Linked DNA regions of Methylovirgula sp. 4M-Z18. The protein of the gene in region 1 interacts with the protein of each later gene in a pairwise test. Links are inferred from orthologs where the notes say so. Each region holds a gene or a part of one and is shown on either strand. Other genes may lie near its edges.

Region 1 (7,028 bases):
AGAGCCTGGCGCAGATGGCCCTCGCCTGGGTGCTGCGCGACCCGCGCGTCTCCTCGACCCTGATCGGCGCCAGCTCGCCCGAGCAGGTGGTCGAGAACGTGAAAGCGCTCGACAATCTGAGCTTCAGCAAAGAAGAACTGGCCGAAATCGACACATTTGCGGTCGAAGGCGGCGTCAATCTGTGGGAAAAACCGGCCCGCGACGAAGCCGTATGAACGGAGCGGGCTGGAAGCCCGCGCTCCATTCATCACCCAAATCCTCGACATTCCCCCGCGCCCGTGGCAATAACCGCCGCGAATTGGTGAGATTTCTAAATGTCGGACCTGTTGAAACTCGAAACTGAAACCCTGGACGCCATCGCTCGTGCCGGCGACGAGGCGGCGCTGGAGGCGGTGCGCGTGGCCGCCTTGGGCAAAAAGGGCACGATTTCCGCGCTGCTGGCAACGCTCGGCAAAATGTCGCCCGACGAGCGGCGCACCCAGGGCGCGGCCATCAATGTCCTGAAGGACAAGGTGGGCGAGGCGCTGAGCGCCCGCAAGGCAGTGCTGAAGGAAGCGGCGCTCAACGCCCGCCTCGCTTCCGAGACGCTCGACGTCACCCTGCCCGTGCGCGAAAACGGCACCGAGACCGGCCGCCTGCACCCGATCAGCCAGGTCGTAGATGAGCTCACCGCCATTTTCGCCGACATGGGCTTTTCGATCGCCGAAGGGCCGGATATCGAATCCGACGATTACAATTTCACCAAGCTGAACTTCCCGCCCGGCCACCCGGCGCGGGAGATGCACGACACGTTCTTCTTCGCCCCCGATGCGGCGGGCGAGCGCAAGCTCTTGCGCACCCATACGAGCCCCGTGCAGGTGCGCACCATGCTGGCGCATCAGCGCAACAAGGAGGAAGGCCCGATCCGCGTGATCTGCCCGGGCCGCACCTATCGCTGCGATTCCGACCAGACCCACACGCCGATGTTCCATCAGGTCGAAGGGCTGATCGTCGACCGCTCGGCCCATCTTGGCCATCTGAAATGGATTCTCGAGGAATTCTGCAAAGCCTTCTTCGAGATCGACAATGTGAAGATGCGCTTCCGCCCGAGCTTCTTCCCCTTCACCGAACCGTCGATGGAAGTCGACATTCAGTGCTCGCGCAAGGGCGGGGAAATCCGCTTCGGCGAAGGCACCGATTGGCTCGAAATCCTCGGCTGCGGCATGGTGCATCCCAATGTGCTGCGCAACTGCGGCTTCGACCCGGACGAGTACCAGGGCTTTGCCTGGGGCATGGGCATCGATCGCATCGCCATGCTGAAATACGGCATCTCGGATTTGCGCGCGATGTTCGAAGGCGACGTGCGCTGGCTGTCGCACTACGGCTTCAAGCCGCTCGACGTGCCGACGCTGGCGGGCGGCTTGTCGTCTTAAACCATTTCAATTCCGCCTGTCTTCCGGCAGGCCGCTGGACTGTTACATTATGAAACTCACCCTCTCCTGGCTCAAAGATCACCTTGAGACCAAAGCCTCACTCGACGAGATCGTCGAAACCCTGACGCGCATCGGCCTCGAGGTCGAACATGTCGATGATCCGGCGGCGAAGCTGAAAGATTTCATCATCGGCTACGTCACCGAGGCGAAGCAGCATCCGAATGCCGATCGCCTGCGCGTGTGCATGGTCGATATCGGCGCGGGCACACCGGTGCAGGTCGTGTGCGGTGCGCCGAATGCACGCACCGGCATGAAAGGCGTATTCTCGCCGGCCGGCACTTACATCCCCGGCAAGGGCATCACACTCGGCAAGGGGGTCATTCGCGGCGTCGAGTCGAACGGCATGCTGTGTTCGGAGGCCGAGCTCGAATTGTCGGACGATCATGACGGCATCATCGACCTGCCCGCCGACGCGCCGGTCGGCGTGCGCTATGTCGATTGGGCGGACCTGAGCGATCCCGTCATCGAAATCAACCTCACGCCCAACCGGCCCGATGCCACAGGCGTTTTCGGCATCGCGCGCGATCTCGCCGCCGCCGGCCTCGGCACGCTGAAAAGCCATGCGATCACACCGACAAACGGCACGTTCCCCTGCCCCGTTGACGTGACACTGGACTTTGCCGCCGCAGACGCGCATCTCGCGCCCGCCTTCGCGCTGCGTTTCGTGCGCGGCGTGAAAAACGGCCCCTCGCCGCAATGGATGCAGAAGCGCCTGCGCGCCATCGGCTTGCGCCCGATCAGCGCGCTGGTCGATATCACCAATTACGTCACCTTTGATCATGGCCGCCCCTTGCACGTGTTCGATGCCGGCAAGGTCGCCGGCAATCTCACCGTGCGCCGAGCCAAACAAGGCGAAGAGGTGCTGGCGCTCGACGGCAAGACCTACGCGTTCGACGAGAGCAATGTCGTCATCGCCGACGCCAACGGCATCGAGTCGATCGGTGGCATCATGGGCGGCGAGCATTCGGGCTGCGATGATTCAACCACCGACGTGCTGATCGAAAGCGCGTTGTGGGATGCGGCCAACATCGCCGCGACCGGCCGCAAGCTTGGCATCAACACCGATGCACGCTACCGCTTCGAGCGCGGCGTCGATCCCGCCTTCTGCGTGCCGGGCGCAGAACTCGCGACCCATCTCGTCATGGAACTGTGCGGCGGCGAGCCGTCTGAGCTCATCGTCCGCGGCACGGTGCCGGCGCCCAAAACGATCATCGACTTCCCGTTGAGCGAGGTCGAGCGCCTCACCGGCCTGAAGCTCGAACGCACGGAAATGCTTGCTATCCTGCAACATCTCGGCTTCGCCGTGGCGGAACAGGCAAACGCGGAACGCGTGACGGTCACGGCGCCGACCTGGCGGCCGGATGTGGAAGGCAAGGCCGATCTTGTCGAGGAGATCGTGCGCATCGCCGGTCTCGACCGCGTCGCCGCGACGCCCTTGCCGCGTGTCGAAGCGAGCGTGCCGAAGCCTGTCCTGACCTTGCTGCAAAAGCGCACGCGCGGCGCGAAACGCGCGTTGGCCGCGCGCGGGCTCGTGGAGGCCGTGACCTGGTCCTTCATCGCCAAGGATCGCGCCATCGCCTTCGGCGGCGGCCAGCCGGCCTTGGCATTGGCCAATCCGATTGCGTCCGACCTGTCCGACATGCGCCCCTCGCTGCTGCCGGGCCTGATCGCCACGGCGCAACGCAACGCCGACCGCGGCTATGGCGATGTCGCACTGTTCGAAGTCGGCCAGGTGTTCAAGGGCGACGGCGAGAACGATCAACGCATGAACGCCGCCGCGATCCGCCGCGGCACGGCGAAGCCCGCCGGCGCGGGCAAACATTGGTCCGGCGCAACGGCCAACGTCGATACGTTCGATGCGAAGGCCGATGCGCTGGCGATGCTCGCTTCGCTCGGCGTGCCGCTCGGCGGCTTGCAGGTCGTGCCCGGTGGTCCAAGCTGGTTCCATCCCGGCCGCTCCGGCACGTTGCAATTCGGCCCGCAGAACGTGATCGGCACGTTCGGCGAGTTCCACCCCAAAGTGCTGGAACTGCTTGGGGCAGAAGGACCTTTGTGCGGCTTCGAACTGACCCTCGACGCCATTCCCGCGCCCAAGGCCAAGCCGACCAAGGCCAAGAGCAAATTGGATCTGCCGGACCTGATGCCGCTCGAGCGCGATTTCGCTTTCGTGGTTGATCGCGCCGTCAAAGCCGCCGACATTTTGCGCGCAGTGCAAGCGGCCGAGCGCAATCTGATCGTCGACGCCTCGGTGTTCGACATTTATGAAGGCGCTGGCGTGCCGGAGGGCAAGAAGTCCGTCGCCGTCTCCGTCACGCTGCAGCCGCGCGACAAGACGCTGACCGACACGGAAATCGAAGCGGTGAGCGCCAAGATCGTCGCCGATGTGGCGAAAAAGACCGGCGCGGTGCTGCGATAACAGTGCTGAACGGATCCCCGCACTGCAACAATGCGGCGGTCCGAAGCGCTTTGATTTTTCGTATGTGCGAAAATGAACAAATCTTTAGCCAGAAGAACGGTTTCGCCCTTGTCTTGCCGCGCGCGCGTTGCATGATGTTGCGGATTCGAAGTGTGTTCGGAGCGTACGGTCCTTGCGAATTCTCATTGCTTTGTCCCTGATCGCCCTGTCGGCGGCGGCTGTCGCGTCGCCGCGTTCGATCTCCGATTGCGAGCAGATCCAAGGGTCGGATGCCTATAATCGCTGCCTCGCCAGCTTCGGGCCGAAGCCGCATCAGCAGCGCTATAGCGCGATGCCGCAGGCCTATGAGTATGAGGACAACCATCCCGGCGGCGCCCATGCCATGCGCGTGCACAGCCAGATCGTAAGCCGCCGCGAGCCCCATGGCCGCATGCGCATGGAATTCATCGTCAAGCATTGAGGCGCAGCGGCGCGCCTAGCTCTTGAAGAACGACGCCGCCGCGTGCTTCGAGGCCTCCTTGGCGGTTTTCGCCGCCTCGAGGCGGGCGATCTCTTCGCGCAACAGCGCGATGCGTTCTTCCAATTCGTCGACCGAAAGCGTGTCCAGCGGCTGGCCGATCTCGTGGCTCGCCGGTTTCTTGCGCGGCGCGGGATCGAACGGATTGTCGTCATCGAAGCGGGACATGAACCTCTCCCCACGGATAGGCGGATCGCGCGCATTGTCCTATATGATGGCGGGCCAAAGCAACCCGCCGGAACCGAGCCCATGACCTTGCCCCCGACCATGACCGCCATTGCCATCAGCCAGCCCGGCGCGCCGGACGTGCTCAAGCCCGAGACGCGCCCCGTGCCGGCGCCGGGGCCGGGCGAGATCCTGGTCAAGGTGGCCTATGCCGGCGTCAACCGGCCGGACGTGCTGCAGCGCCTGGGCGTCTATGCCCCGCCGCCCGGCGCCTCGGACCTGCCGGGGCTCGAGATCTCCGGCACGGTCGCGGCGCTGGGCGAAGGCGTCACGCGCTGGAGCGTCGGCGATACGGTCTGTGCGCTGGTCGCCGGCGGCGGCTATGCCGAATATTGCCTGGTGCACGAAAGCCACGCGCTGCCCGTGCCCGCCGGTCTCGACCTTGAGCAGGCGGGCGCGACGCCCGAGACGTTCTTCACCGTCTGGGTCAATGTCTTCATGCGTGCGGGGCTCAGGCCCGGCGAGAGCTTTCTGGTGCATGGCGGCACGTCCGGCATCGGCGTCACCGCCATCCAGCTCGCCAAGGCCTTCGGCGCACGCGTCTTCGCGACCGCAGGCACGGACGAGAAATGCGCCGCCTGCCGGCGGTTCGGCGCCGACGTGGCGCTGAACTACCGCGAGGATTGGGTCGCCGCCGTGAAGGCCGAGGCCCCTTTGGGCATCAACGTCATCCTCGACATGGTCGGCGGCGATTATGTCGCCAAGAATTACACGATCGCCGCCGAGCTTGGCCGCATCGCGCAAATCGCCCATCTCAACGGCCACAAGGTCACGATCGACCTGCGCCCGATGATGCAGAAGCGCCTCACCCACACCGGCTCGACCCTGCGCCCGCGCACCATTGCCGAAAAGGCCGAAATCGCCAGCCAGTTGCAGGCGCATGTCTGGCCGCTGCTGGCCACCGGCCGCTGCCGCCCGCCGATCGACTCGACCTTCCCGCTGCATGAGGCTGCCAAGGCGCATGAACGGATGGAATCGGGGGCGCATATCGGCAAGATTGTGCTTAAAGTTTAGGCAGGAGTGACGGAGATGGGCGTACAACATATTGATTTATATATCGTATTCGCCCTATTAGTTTGTTTTCAAAAAAATTTGAGACGCCCTCCCTGGCTCGGCATGGGTGTCCGGGGAAATTTTATAGAACGATGACGCGCACCCCTTCTCCCATCGGGAGAAGGTGGCCGACGAAGTCGGTCGGATGAGGGGACAACCTCGCGAGATTGGCCACCGCAAGACTCCAGCCAATGACGATTCCGTGTCCCCTCATCCGTCGCTTCGCGCCACCTTCTCCCTCTGGGAGAAGGGCCGCGCGGCACCGTCCTACCTCAACTTCCCCGCACGGCCCTGTTCACTCCGGGAACATGCCGGTGCACAGGCGCGCCACAATGTTCCCTATATGTTCTTATCAAATCCCGAGCAAGTTGTCCAGATGCCGCTGAGGCGGCGCACCCGCCAAAATCGTAGCCGCTCCCCGCCCCTCCCCCGCAATCAACATTTGCCTTCCTGCACCAATCCCCCTATAAAGCCCCCCATTCCCGTCATAAAATGGATTTGTTTGAGGTTCGCCTCGGCCGGGCCGGAGCCCGATGAAACACGTCCACGACGCAACCGTTTTGTCGCGCCGGCCAGCCTGAGCGCGTGAAGGAGTAAAGCAATGAGCAACGCGCCCCTGATGCCCAAGGCGACCGCTGTCTGGCTCGTGGAAAACACCTCGCTGACCTTCGACCAGATCGCCGAATTCTGCAAACTGCACCCGCTCGAGGTCAAAGGCATCGCCGACGGCGAAGTGGCGAGCGGCATCAAGGGCCACGACCCGATCACCTCGGGCCAGCTCACCCGCGAAGAGATCGCCAAGGCGGAAGGCAATTCGTCCTACCAGCTCCACCTCGCCAAATCCAAGGTCGTGCTGCCCGAGATGAAGCGCCACCGCGGCCCGCGCTACACGCCGCTGTCGCGCCGCCAGGACCGGCCGAACGCGGTGCTGTGGCTGCTGCGCAACCACCCCGAGCTCAAGGACGCGCAGATCATGCGCCTCGTTGGCACCACCAAGACGACGCTGCAGGCGGTGCGCGAGCGCACCCATTGGAACTCGGCCAACCTGCAGCCGATGGACCCGGTGACGCTCGGCATCTGCTCGCAGATCGACCTCGACTTCGAAGTGAACCGCGCCTCCAAGGACCGCCCCGCCGCGCTGGCCGAACACACCCAAACCCTGATGCCGGCCGAAGTGACGACCGCCCCCAAGGCCGAGCCGATGAGCCACGAAGACGTGTTCGGCACCAGCGCGCCGAAGCGCGTGGAGGAAGAGGACGACATCGACGTCGATTCGGTGTTCGGTGGGTTGAAGGGGATCAAGGAGAAGGAGTGAGCGCGGAGACATCCGTGATGGGAGAGGCGG
Region 2 (6,790 bases), 410 kb from region 1 along the record:
GGCATAGCCATGCACCATGGCGAGATATTCGTCCTGGCTGCATTTGTGAAAGCCGAGCCACAGGCCGAAACGGTCCGACAGCGAGACTTTTTCCTCCACCGCTTCGCCGGGATTGATGGCGGTCGAGCGCTCGTTCTCCATCATGTCGCGCGGCAGCAGGTGGCGGCGGTTGGACGTGGCATAGAACAGGACATTATCCGGCCGCCCCTCGATGCCGCCTTCGAGCACGGCTTTGAGCGACTTATAGGAGGTGTCGTCCGAGTCGAACGAGAGATCGTCGCAAAAAACGATGAAAGCGTAGGGCGCCGGGCGCAAAAGCCCCATCAACACGGGCAGGCTCTCGATATCCTCGCGGTGAATTTCGACGAGCTTGAGCCGCTGGGCCCCGTCGACATGGGCGTTGATCTCGGCATGCACCGCCTTGACGAGCGAGGATTTGCCCATGCCGCGCGCGCCCCACAGCAGGGCATTGTTCGCCGGCAAGCCGCGGGCGAAACGGGCGGTATTATCCGCAAGCTGGTCGCGCACCCGATCGATGCCGCGCAAAAGCCCCATCTCGACCCGGTTGACCTTGGCGACCGGCTGCAGCGCGGACGGATTGGCGTGCCAGACGAAGGCGTCGGCGCTTTCGAAATCCGGTTGAAGGTTGTGAGCGGGCGCGAGGCGCTCGAGGGCGTCGGCGATACGGACGAGGACGGCGGTTCGATCGATGTCAGTCATGGTCGCAAGAGTCGAGAAAGGAAGGTCTTTTCCATAGCGAACCGCCGCCGCAGCGTCCATGCGGCCAGAGGGCAGAGCAGCAATCACCTTTTGCTGGGGCCGTCGCGACCACGGACTGGCCAAATTCCGACCTCATTGCGCCATGATTTCCAGGGAAAGCTCTGCGCCGCTGAATGTTGATGTGAGGGGTGCCCGTGCTGCGCAAATTATTGGTTTTCGGCTTAGCCGCCGTCCTGGTCTGCCTCGGCCTTATCGTTGGCGCCTGGGCCTATATTGCCGGTACGACCGACAGCCGCATTACCGCGTCGGTGGATGCGGTCGAACCGGCCGAGGCCGGCCTTGTGTTGGGGACCGCACGCCTCATTCACGGCCGCTTCCTCAATCCGTTTTTCTCCAGCCGCATCGCAGCGGCCACGGATCTCTATGCCAGCGGCAAGGTCAAATATCTGATCGTCAGCGGGAATCGGGAGGACAGCGGCCCTTACGCCGGCATCTATGACGAGGCCGCCGATATGAAGGACGCGCTCGTCATGGCCGGCGTGCCGGCCGAGAAGATCTACCGTGACGACGCCGGTTTTCGTACCTTGGATTCGGTTTTGCGGGCCAAATCGGTTTTCGGGCAGGATAAGGTCGTGGTCGTTTCGCAGCGCTTCCATCTCGAGCGCGCCTTGTTTCTCGCCGAGGCGCATGGTCTGAATTTTCAAGGCTTTGCCGCCAAGGATCCGACGCAGATGCCGCTGCAACACGTGACGCTGCGCGAGGCTTTCGCGCGCCCGTGGGCGGTTCTCGACGTGCTGATCGGCCGCGCGCCGCGGATCGCGGGCAAGGCGGTCGCGCTCGGGATCGACCCTGCGCGGTGAGGGGCGCGCATCCATCCGCCATATTTCGTTGCTTTCGCCTTCGCGCTCGCTATAGTCCGCGCGATTTTCGCGGCCTTTCGGCCGAGTTCGAGGAGTTTGGTTGATGGACGGGGGAATTGGTTTTCTGGTGCCGATGGCCGCGATGCTGGTCATCATGTATTTCCTGATCTTGCGGCCGCAGCAGAAGCGCGCCAAGGAGCAGCAGGAAATGCTGAAGGCCATCCGTCGCGGCGATACGGTCGTTTCCACTGGCGGCCTGATCGGCAAAGTAACGAAAGCGACCGACGACAATGAAATCGAGGTCGAGATCGCGCCGAACGTGCGGGTGCGGCTGGTGCGGCAGCAGGTGGCCGAGGTTCGCGCCAAGGGCGAGCCGGTGAAAGACAAGGACCAATAGTTTTCGCGCGCCGCGCCTTCACACAAATTTATTCGAGTAGAAACCGACAATCATGCAGCGTTACGCTCCCTGGAAAATCATTTCGATCTTCGCACTGATCCTGGCCGCCTTTTTGCTGATCATTCCCAGCCTGGTGGGCAAGGACAGCGTCACCAGGCTGCAGAGCCATCTGCCCTCATGGGTGCCGGCGCGGCAGATCGTGCTGGGGCTCGATTTGCAGGGCGGCGCGCATCTGCTGTTGGAGATCGACCGGACCGACGTGCTTAAAAGCATGGTGCTCAATCTGCGAGACCAGGTCCGCGGCGTCTTGACCGAGGAGAAGGTGCGGCCCCCGGCCGTTACCCAGATTACACGCGGTTGGCAGGCGCGTGTTCCTGACCCCGATCAGCGGGCGCGCGTTTTGTCGAAATTGAATGCGTTGGCCGCTCCGACGGGGGGCCTTGCGGCGGGCGGGGGCAGCCCGACCTATGACGTCAAGGATGTCGGCGATGGTTCGATTCAGGTCACCGTAACCGATGCGGGGGTGAATGATCGCGTGCGTCATGCCATCGCGCCGTCGATCGAAGTCCTGAAACGCCGTGTCGATGCGCTCGGCACGACGGAGCCGAACGTGCAGCAGCAGGGTGACGACCGCATTCTGGTCGAAGTGCCCGGCCTGCAGGACACGACGCAGCTCAAGGAATTGCTGCAAGGCACGGCGAAAATGGTGTTCCGCCTCGTCGCGCAACCGGGCGCGGATCCGAGCGAATATGACGTTCTGCCCTCGACGGAAGGCGGCACCGTCAATGTCGAGAAAAGCGTGATGGTGGACGGCGAAGATCTGATCGATGCGCAACCGAGCATCGGCCAGGACGGCAATCCGGTCATCAATTTCAAGTTCAACATTCGCGGCGGCCAGAAATTCGCTGCCGTGACGGCGGACAATGTCGGCCGGCAATTCGCCGTCGTGCTTGATAATAAAGTGATCACCTATCCGGTGATCCGCACGCCCATTCTCGGCGGTTCCGGCGAAATCTCCGGTCACTTCACCTCCGAATCCGCCAACAATCTCGCGATTCAGCTCCGCGCCGGTGCGCTTCCGGCCAAATTGTCGATCGTCGAAGAGCGCACGGTCGGGCCGGGCCTCGGCGAAGATTCGATCAATGCGGGCAAGAAGGCCGCCTATGTCGGCGCCGCGCTGGTGGTGATCTATATGCTCATCACCTACGGCATTTTCGGCGTGTTCGCGAATATCGCGCTGGCGATCCATATCTCCTTCATCTTCGCATCCTTTGTTCTGCTCGGCTCCACGCTGACGCTGCCCGGCATCGCCGGCATCGTGATGACGATCGGCATGGCGGTCGACGCGAACGTGCTGATCTACGAGCGTATCCGCGAAGAAAATCATGCCGGCCGCTCGATCATCGCGTCCCTCGATGCCGGCTTCACCCGTGCCTTCGCGACCATCGTCGACTCCAACGCGACCATGATGGTGGTGGCGCTCATCTTGCTGTTCCTCGGCTCTGGCCCGGTCAAGGGCTTCGCCTGGTCGCTGATCTTCGGCATCATGACCTCCATCATCACCGCCGTGACCATGACGCGCATGATGATCGCGCTCTGGTATGCCTATGCGCGGCCGAAGAAGCTGCCGATCTGACGGGACAAGGATTTTACATATGAAACTTCTTCGTCTCGCTCCCGAGAATCTGAAATTCGGCTTCATGCGTTTCCGGCGCTTGAGCTATCCGATGTCGGCGCTGCTTTCGATCATCTCCGTCGTGCTGTTTTTGACGGTGGGCATGAATTACGGCATCGATTTTTCCGGCGGCACGCTTCTTGAGATGCGCGCCAAATCGGGCGACGCAGATATTGCCGCGATCCGCAATACTGTCGATCATCTTGGCCTTGGCACAATGGAAGTGCAGGGCTTCGGCACGCCGTCCGACGTCTCCATCAGATTCGGGACGCCGCCCGCGGGAATCAGCGCCGATCAGGCTGGTGCCAAAGTGAAGGAAGCCCTCGGCGCGCAGTATGATGTGCGCCGCGAGGAATCGGTCGGCCCGCGCGTCTCCGGAGAACTCGTGCAGCAGGGCACGCTTGGTGTCGTCGTGTCCATTCTCGCCGTGCTCGCCTATCTGTGGTTCCGCTTCGAATGGCAGTTCGCGGTTGGTGCGATCATCGCCACTATGCACGATCTGCTGCTCACTGTCGGATTCTTCTGCGTCACCAAGCTCGAATTCAACTCGACATCGATTGCGGCCATTCTCACCATCGTCGGCTATTCGCTGAACGAGACGGTCGTGGTGCTCGACCGCATTCGCGAAATGATGCGCAAATATAAGAAAATGCCGACCGACGACTTGATCGACACATCGGTCAACGCGGTGGTGCCGCGCACGATCATGACGGCGACGACAGTGTTCCTCGCGCTGCTCGCACTCGTGATCTTCGGTGGCGAGGTGATCCGTTCCTTCTCGCTGGCGATGATGTGGGGTATTTTCGTCGCGACCTATTCGTCGATCTTCATCTGCTCGCCGATGCTGATCTATCTCGGCCTGCGCAACGACGGCAGCGGCCCAGGCGAAGCGCCGAAACGGCCGGGACAAACTTAAGCTGGGAGGCTCTTATGCTTACTCCCAAATACGACGGTTTCGTTCCCGGCAAACATCCCATCGACGCCTATGGCGCGATGGGGTTTCGTTTCGCCAATATGTCGCATCAAGGGTCGATTCTGTGCCTGCCGTCCGGTATCTATCGCTGGGACGCTCAGACGGCCGCGGATATCAAGACCAGCACATTGGCGGCGGTGTTCGCTGAGACCGCGCCAATCGATCTTCTCTTGGTCGGCACGGGGCTCGAATTGGTGCCATTGCCCGAGGCCTTGCGCTGGCGTTTGCGCGACAAAGGCATTTCCGGCGATCCCATGCCTACCGGTGCGGCGGCTCGGACCTATAATATCCTCTTGAACGAAAATCGCCGTGTGGCCGCGGCTTTGATTGCCGTGCCTTAAAGAGGAACGGATGGGGAAACATGACGCTGACCACCTGAAAGCGGCCTATGCGGCTTGCGACGCCAGCTTGCGCGAGCAGGACCGCGACCGTTGGCTCTCCTGCCTGTTCGCGCCGGAAGATCTGCGCCCCTATCTGCACGCGCTCTACGCGTTCAATCTGGAAATCGCGCGCGTGCGCGAAGTGGTGAGCGACCCGTTCCCCGGTGAGGTGCGCCTGCAATGGTGGCGCGATGTGATCGAGGGCGCGGGGCGCGGCGACGTGCAGGCTTCGCCACTTGCCTATGCCTTCACCGATACGATGGCCACATGCCGCCTGCCGCAACAGCCTCTGCTCAACCTGATCGAGGCGCGGACCTTCGATCTTTATGACGACATCATGCCGACCTTGCATGATCTGGAAGGCTATTGCGGCGAAACCTCGTCGGCCCTCATTCAGCTTGCGACGCTGATCCTCGCGCGCGGCGCCGATCCGAAATGCGCCGATTGCGCCGGCCACGCGGGCGTCGCCTATGCGCTCACCGGTCTGCTGCGCGCCTTTCCGTGGCATTGCACGCGCGGTCAGATCTTCATGCCGGGCGATATCCTCGCGCGCCACGGCGTCACGCGCGATAGGCTGCTCGCCGGGCCGGCCGGCGCCGCCATTCGCGCGGTCTTTGCCGAGATGCGCGGGCAAGCGCGCCGGCATCTGGCGGAAACGCGGGCGCGGGTGAAATCCGTTGCGCCGCAGGTCGCGTCGGCCTTCTTTCCGATCGCGCTGGTCGAGCCCTTGCTTTTGCGCATGGAGCGCGCAGGCTATGATCCCTACAAGAGCGTGATCGACCTGCCGCAATGGCAACGCCAATGGATCATGTGGAAGACATCGCGCAAGGCGGCGAGGGAATAGGGTTAATGTGCCAACTCTCCCTTCGTCCGCAGCTCTGCTGCGGACGAAGGGATCATTGCATCACCCGAATCTATATTCCGTCACTTGTTCGTAAGTCTCGCCCGGGCGCAGCTCCGTGTTGGTGAAATGCCGGTGGTTGGGGCTGTCGGGAAAGTGCTGCGGCTCAAGGCAAATGCCGCAATTGGCGCCATACAGCGCGCCGTCGAGGCCGGGCACGGGGGCCTTGAATTTGACAGCGTCATAGAATTGCAGATGCGGTTCGGTGGTGAAGACTTGCATCGTCATGCCGGTCGCGGGGCCGTGCAGGGTCGCACCATGGACGGGTACATTGGCGGGATGGGGCACTTCGCGCAGCACGAAGCCGATGTCGTATTTCACGCCGTCCGCATGGCGGACGCGGCGCGGCTGGCGGAAGTCGAACACGGTGTCGGCGACGCCGCGGATTTCCCCGGTGGGAATGCAATCTGCATCGAGCGGCGTGTAGAAATCGCCGGCGATGACGAGTTCGTGGTCGAGCGAACTTGGCACCGGGCCATTGCCGAAGCCAGGCGGCAGGTCGAGATGAAAATAGCTGTGGCTGGCAAAATTGATCACCGTCGGTGCGTCGCTCGATGCGGTGATTTCGATCCGCAGCGTTGCTGGTTCCACCATGCGATAGGTCACACTCACGTCGAGCGCGCCGGGAAAGCCCGCATCACCGTCGCGTGAGTGCAGTTCGAGCGTGACGGAAGATTCGTCGTGATCGGCCAGCGTCCACGGGCGCTTGCCGAACGCTTCGCCCTTGCCGCCGCCATGCGACGTGTGCTTGCCATCCTGGTTGCGGGTCAGCGTGTAGGTCTTGCCGTCCAGCGTGAACGTGCCGTTGGCGATGCGGTTGGCATACCGCCCGGCGATGGCGCCCGCATGCGCCGAATAGCCGATATAATCTTCGATCGTATTGA

What was found.
Region 2: the proteins of pheT (region 1) and secD interact in binary tests that used the Escherichia coli proteins (3 or more experiments, as listed by UniProt). The link is inferred for Methylovirgula sp. 4M-Z18 from one-to-one orthologs.

The regions. Positions count from the first base shown.
Region 1 is NZ_CP149574.1:3,141,511-3,148,538, forward strand. The notes cover bases 1,096-4,174. They hold pheT (phenylalanine--tRNA ligase subunit beta), read left to right. Parts: upstream 1,096-1,461; coding sequence 1,462-3,888; downstream 3,889-4,174. Other genes in these bases: pheS (phenylalanine--tRNA ligase subunit alpha), read left to right, coding at 1,096-1,412; V9T28_RS14575 (hypothetical protein), read left to right, coding at 4,061-4,174. In the rest of the region: mgrA (L-glyceraldehyde 3-phosphate reductase), read left to right, coding at 1-215; more of pheS, read left to right, coding at 315-1,095; more of V9T28_RS14575, read left to right, coding at 4,175-4,348; V9T28_RS14580 (DUF1192 domain-containing protein), read right to left, coding at 4,364-4,573; V9T28_RS14585 (NAD(P)H-quinone oxidoreductase), read left to right, coding at 4,655-5,644; V9T28_RS14590 (DUF1013 domain-containing protein), read left to right, coding at 6,285-6,998.
Region 2 is NZ_CP149574.1:2,731,139-2,737,928, reverse strand. Bases 1,481-4,321 are described here. They hold secD (protein translocase subunit SecD), read left to right. Parts: upstream 1,481-2,029; coding sequence 2,030-3,613; downstream 3,614-4,321. Other genes in these bases: secF (protein translocase subunit SecF), read left to right, coding at 3,633-4,321; yajC (preprotein translocase subunit YajC), read left to right, coding at 1,684-1,977; V9T28_RS12695 (SanA/YdcF family protein), read left to right, coding at 1,481-1,580. Also shown: V9T28_RS12700 (ATP-binding protein), read right to left, coding at 1-720; more of V9T28_RS12695, read left to right, coding at 915-1,480; more of secF, read left to right, coding at 4,322-4,568; V9T28_RS12675 (Mth938-like domain-containing protein), read left to right, coding at 4,583-4,966; V9T28_RS12670 (phytoene/squalene synthase family protein), read left to right, coding at 4,977-5,849; V9T28_RS12665 (aldose epimerase family protein), read right to left, coding at 5,910-6,790. UniProt on the Escherichia coli protein: Part of the Sec protein translocase complex. Interacts with the SecYEG preprotein conducting channel. SecDF uses the proton motive force (PMF) to complete protein translocation after the ATP-dependent function of SecA.